Regions from separate parts of the Paenibacillus sp. FSL R5-0623 genome, predicted to be linked through region 1. Evidence: predicted binding sites of a transcription regulator. Region 1 holds the regulator's gene; the other holds the start of a gene.
What was found. Region 1 encodes Rex, which represses fermentation and respiration genes when NADH is low (regulators of the CRP and FNR family bind a similar motif). Its sites were predicted from a motif close to TTGTGAAATATTTCACAA; they were not measured.

Region 1 (3,230 bases):
GATCAGGATGATTATCAATCGGATAGTCTGATCACGGACATTACAGGATTGTTGAAAGATCTGACCACATTGAAGGAGAATCTACGTTTCTTCATGCGCATGGATGATGCCAAAACGGTATACTGGATGGAAGCTAGCGGCCAGTTCCGAAGTAAATCTCTCCAGCTGTATGCCGTACCTGTAGATGTCAGTGCACAGCTTAAGGATTTGTTTTTTGACAAAAAGAAAAGTGTTGTGCTTACATCGGCTACGCTCTCTGTGGATAAGTCATTCCAGTTCATGATTGAACAGCTTGGCTTGCAGGAAGCTTCCGAGAATAATCGGCTGTTAACTTCTATGCTGCCATCACCTTTCAACTATCGCGATCAGGCACTTCTGGTGATTCCGCGTGATTTCCCAAGTGTGAAGGGAAGTGTGGGTGATGCGCACTTTGTTAATATGCTGGTGCAATCACTCGCAGAGACGGCAATTGCTACGCGGGGACGCATGATGGTTCTGTTTACTTCATACAAGATGCTGCGACAGGTCTATGATCCGCTGAAAGAAGCTCTTTCTGGTAACGACATCTCGTTACTTGGGCAAGGCGTGGATAGTGGAAGCCGATCCAAGTTGACTCGCAGGTTCCAAGATGCCAAAGCAACGGTACTTCTGGGCACTAGCAGCTTCTGGGAGGGTGTAGATATCCCTGGAGAGGCGCTAACCTGTCTCGCTATTGTGCGACTGCCTTTCCAGCCACCGAATCATCCGTTAGTGGAAGCCAAGAGTGAGTTGCTTCAAGAACAGAAGAAAAATCCGTTCATGAAACTGTCTGTGCCACAAGCGGTTATTCGTTTCAAACAGGGATTTGGCCGATTGGTTCGTACAGCAAAGGATAGAGGAATTGTCATTGTTTATGATACACGGGTGATTGAAGCGTACTATGGTAAATTCTTTTTATATTCATTACCTGGTCCCAAAATGGAGCATATGCTCACGGAGCAAATGGTTCCACGAATTACTGAGTGGTTGGAAAAACCTGCTAATGGACAAAAATAATGGTTGTTTTGTTCGTTACATCATTGCATGACACTATTGTTTGGCGTTAAACTTTATTAGATATTCCCGTATCCGATTTAAGCAGTTGCACGCAAGAACTTATAACCTAAATTACAAGGAGCATTCTGTATAAAATGTCACGTTTATCTTTGAGTTTATACAGAATGCTCATCTTTTCATCTATTATTTTATCGTGGCCTTGGTAAGGGGGAGCAAGAATGAAATCGGATAAAATTTCGGAAGCGGTGGTACGACGTCTGCCTGTATACTTGCGTTATTTGAACGAGTTGCATCAGCGTGAGGTGGCTACTGTTTCTTCTCAAGAGCTTGGACAGAGGCTGGATCTGAATCCGGCCCAAATTCGTAAAGACCTGGCTTACTTCGGTGATTTTGGTCGTAAAGGGATCGGGTATGATGTATCCTATTTGATCGAGAAAATTCGTCACATTCTCAAGATCGATCAGCAAATTAATGTAGCTCTGGTAGGCGCGGGTAATCTAGGTCAAGCCTTGTCCAACTACAACGCATATCTGAAAGACAACATGAAGATTGTTGCTGTATTTGATGCATATGGACCGAAGATTGGTAGTCAAATCAACAGTTTGACGGTAAAACCAATGGATGAATTGACGGAAGCGGTTAAAACGGATAACATCCGCATCGGAATTATCACGGTTCCGGATACGGAAGCCCAAAATGTAGCCGATCAGCTTATTGAATCCGGAATCGAAGCGATCCTTAATTTTGCACCAACAATTCTAAAAACACCGCCGCATATCCGCATTCACCATGCTGACTTTACAACGGATCTGCTTAGTTTGGCCTATTACTTGGAGACTGGAAAGGACGACGAGGAAGATGACAACAAATAGATGGGTAATCCACAACGGCAAATTTGCCGTTAATGAAGGCGGCACAACATGGAACGTGGTCCAAGGATACATGGTTGTTGAGAATGACAAGATTGTGCATATTGGTGAGACATTGCCGGATGAAGACAAAAATAGTACCAAAGTAGATGGAAAAGGACTGTTCTTCCTGCCGGGTCTGATCAATACGCATGGTCATGCAGCGATGTCGTTGCTCAGAGGGCACGGAGACGATCTTGCATTGCAAGTATGGTTGCAGGAAAAAATGTGGCCGATGGAAGCGAAAATGACTTCAGAAGATGTATATTGGGGAACCTCGCTATCGGTGCTTGAAATGTTGAAAGGCGGAACTACAGCTTTCCTGGACATGTATGATCACATGGATCAAGTTGCCAAAGTTGTGGAGCAATCAGGCGTTAGAGCAGCACTGGCACGTGGTGTAATCGGGCTGTGCTCGGAAGAAGAGCAATTGCGGAAGCTGGAGGAGTCGGCAGCGTTTGCACGTGAGTGGAATGGACAGGCAGATGGTCGTATAACAACTGTAATCTCGCCACATGCCCCATATACATGCCCTCCTGACTACATAGAGAAGCTTGTACAGGTCGCGAATGACCTAAACCTTCCTCTCCATACACATATGTCTGAAACGCTTCGTGAGGTGGAGCAGAACGTGGCTGATTATGGACTGCGTCCTGTGGCACATCTAGAGAAACTGGGATTTTTCTCTCGTCCATCCCTGGTTGCACATGCGGTGCATCTGAATGACGAAGAAATTGAAATTTTGGCTCGTCATGATGTGGCTGTATCCCATAACCCGGGAAGTAACCTGAAACTCGCTTCCGGTGTTGCGCGGGTACCTGCGTTACTGAAAGCAGGAGTTACCGTGTCACTCGGAACAGACGGACCGGCAAGCAACAACAACCTGGATATGTTCGAGGAAATGAGACTGGCTGCATTGATCCACAAAGGTGTATCTGGTGACCCGACGGCTGTGCCAGCAGGCGAAGCGTTACTCCTCGGAACGTCATACGGTGCCAAATCCATTTTCTTGAACAATACCGGAGCACTTGAGGTCGGCATGAAGGCTGATTTTATCGCTCTTGATATTGAACAGGCACATTTCTATCCACATACAGACCTGATCTCACATACGATCTACTCGGCTTCTGCCAAAGATGTTGAGCACGTATGGGTGGATGGAAAACAAGTGGTCAAACACGGCGAATGTCTGACGCTGGATGAAGAACGCATTTTGCGTGAGTCTCAATTGGCATTTGATGGTCTGCTTGCTCGTTAATTGCAGGACAGAGCATCATAGGGAAAGGA
Region 2 (3,230 bases), 550 kb from region 1:
GATATGACAGGTGACAAACAGTCCTTTGGACATATCGGAGAAGGCGCATTGCTTCGTATTTTTGACCCGGGTATGTTCACCCATCGCGGAATGGTGGAATATGTTCAAGATACGGCTTCATCCAATCAGATCAAAATGCAGTATTTCATCTCACCAGGTGGTACCGATGCAGGTCAAGTTCACCTGAGTGGCATTGGTGTACCATCAACAGTTATTGGTATCTGCGCACGTTATATCCATACCTCATCTTCCATCATTCATACGGATGACTACGATGCGGCCAAAGAACTGATCGTGAAACTGGTTAAAGGTCTGGATCGGACAACGATGACTACCATTATTAATAACGCGTAGTTCGGTTAAACGGAAAATCCTTAAATATGATGTACCTGAAAGAGATGTCCCGTCAGACCGGGATGTCTCTTTTTTGGGTTTAATCAACTAGATTAATAGGTCGAACATTATGGAGAATGCACACATAAGATATACGATAATGGAAGATCAATAACCAAACACCAACCAGTGGGGGACCTGTTATGGCAGTGGGAAGGAACGGAAAATCAAATAAAGGTTCTAACAAAAAACCAAACGCTGCTAATACCCTCCTTAATGGAAGCCTCAAGGGGAAAAATCTCGAACTGATTGTAGCAGCGCTATTGGTGAGCGGAAAGTTAAGAGTGGATGCAGTTACGTTGTTTCGTGAGGCTACATTGGTAGTAGAATTGGTTGGTCAATATAAAACTCTTCAAAAGGTCACACCCTCCAATTCAGACAAACTGGTACAATTCCTGGATGAAACTGGCGGCGATATGACGCTTAATGATGTTATACAGGCATTTCAACAGAGAATCAATTCTTAATGGCCAAGAAATGAGGTGGATGTCATGTCCGAGTTTGACGGAATCGGATTTGCCGAACTGTTAATTGTGATTATTCTTATTGTTTTATTTGTATTTGGCTCCTCAGATATTGAAACTTTATCCAGCACTCCAACAGCGACTTGATCCCATAACCCTCTTCTCATGGCTACAGGTAAAATAACAAAAGAGAAATACCAGTCCTTATGTAGGTAGGACTGGTATTTGGTCATTACAGAAATAGCGGTGAGAATGCAATCCAGGCCAAAATAAGAGTAAGCACAATGCAGACATTCTCTACAACGGCCCCACGCTTGGTCCCTGTACTCATCAGATTCACCCGTATGCGCCACTTGAGCGGAGGTAACGGACGAATACCCCGATTGGTTAGTGAATCGGCCAACAGATGCATCGCATATGCCGTGCCTCCCGCTACCCAGATCTCTGGTCCCTGCTGCTGGGTCGTGCTGTACAACAAGCCCGCCCATATTGCGGTTCCGTACAGGGTATGTGTCAGTCCCCTATGAGTCAGTGTGGTGCAGAGCATTAACAAACTGCCTGCAATCAAGTTCCACGGTGCAAACGCGTGGCCATAAAAGACCAGCCCGAGTCCAATCGCAAACATCAACACTTTGCGAAGCGAACGCGAAGGCAGGAATGACACAAGCGCAATGAGGATCGCAAGCAACAGGTTCCATGGTTTGGCATGAACATAGAAGTACACAAATACAGCTGTGGGCAATAGAATCGTCTGTAACAGCCTGATCAGACTGTTAGGCAAGGCTCTGGATACCAGCAGCGAATTCGGCTCATCAATGTCAGGCAATAACGAACCAATCAGAGCAACCGTAACTGCCGGCGCTGTCACCGGCATACCGGCCAACTGCAGAACAGAAAGTGACACGCCTGTCCCGATAATAAGGTGGGATCTTCCCATCATGATGCAAAAACGTCCTTTCGAAGAAATCGGGAACAATACGGCCCATTTCCGATTTTACAACGAAAACAAAATAAGAACAATAGTTCGCATTTCTTATTTGTATGAAAATAAATATCACTTTCTGTGATGGGGCTCACACTATTATATTTATGACTCTTTTATCTTTATTAGTGAATTAAATCACATAAACTGTCGTCAACACCTTGTATAATTTCAAATATAAACCACTAAAATTGTTGGTAATGTACAGCGTCTAACCAAGGAGGCATACACATATGAACGGAAAAAAAGAGAAACTCGTTATCATAGGTAACGGAATGGCAGGAATCAGTACCGTAGAACAAATTTTGAAATTAACTACGCGATTTGATATTACTGTTTTTGGTACAGAGCCCTACCCTAACTACAACCGCATTATGTTGTCCTATGTATTGGAAGGAAGCAAAACACTGGATGACATCGTACTGAATGATCTCCACTGGTATCAGGATTATGGTATTACCCTCCATACAGGAACAACCGTAACCCGAATTGATTCGGATACCCATGAGGTTGTGACGGAGGATGGAACTCGCTTCCCTTATGACAAAATCATCATTGCGACAGGCTCTAACTCCTTTATTCTCCCAGTACCTGGACATGACAAAGAAGGTGTTGTCGGTTTCCGCGATATCGCTGATTGCAATGTCATGCTGGAAGCTGCTAAGCAGTATAAACGAGCGGCTGTTATCGGAGGCGGACTGCTAGGCCTTGAAGCTGCCAAAGGGTTGGTACAACTAGGCATGGAAGTTACCGTAGTACACTTGATGCAGGATCTGATGGAGCGTCAGCTTGATCCGCAAGCTTCAGCCATGTTGAAGGCTGAACTCGAACGTCAGGGTATCCGGTTCAAGATGGGTGCGCAGACTTCCGAACTGCTGGGCGGCGAACGGGTTGAAGGGATACGTTTTGCAGATGATACGGTTCTGAATGTTGATTTTGTGGTCATGGCTGTAGGCATTAAACCCAATACGGCTGTAGCCCGCGAAAGCGGTATGGAAGTCAACCGGGGTATTGTCGTGGATGACTATATGCAGACTTCCCTTGAGAATGTCTATTCGGTTGGGGAATGTACAGAGCACCGAGGGGTATGTTACGGCCTCGTTGCCCCATTGTTCGAGCAAGGTATGATTCTGGCGAAACATATCTGCGGGGTTGAAACGGCTCCTTATGAAGGTTCTGTTGTATCTACAAAATTGAAAATTTCGGGTGTAGACGTCTTTTCAACCGGTGAATTCATCGACAGTCCGGAGCACACCGTCATTTCGCACAAAGATGACTGGAAACGGACTTACAAAAAAATTCTGCTCCGTGATAATAAAATGGTCGGCGCCGTGCTCTTCGGTGACATTACGGATTCTGCCGAATTGCAGAAGCTGATTAAACAACAGACC

Region 2: the regulator Rex is predicted to act here: its motif matches at 1,966-1,983, upstream of nirB (nitrite reductase large subunit NirB).

The regions. Positions count from the first base shown of each region.
Region 1 covers NZ_CP150233.1:4,310,959-4,314,188, reverse strand. Annotated here, with positions in the region: gene dinG (ATP-dependent DNA helicase DinG) at 1-1,035, shown strand, start outside; gene MKY92_RS18795 (redox-sensing transcriptional repressor Rex) at 1,254-1,907, shown strand; gene MKY92_RS18790 (amidohydrolase) at 1,894-3,201, shown strand.
Region 2 covers NZ_CP150233.1:4,863,112-4,866,341, forward strand. Annotated here, with positions in the region: gene MKY92_RS21385 (M42 family metallopeptidase) at 1-354, shown strand, start outside; gene MKY92_RS21390 (hypothetical protein) at 537-860, shown strand; gene MKY92_RS21395 (metal-dependent hydrolase) at 1,090-1,797, opposite strand; gene nirB (nitrite reductase large subunit NirB) at 2,073-3,230, shown strand, end outside.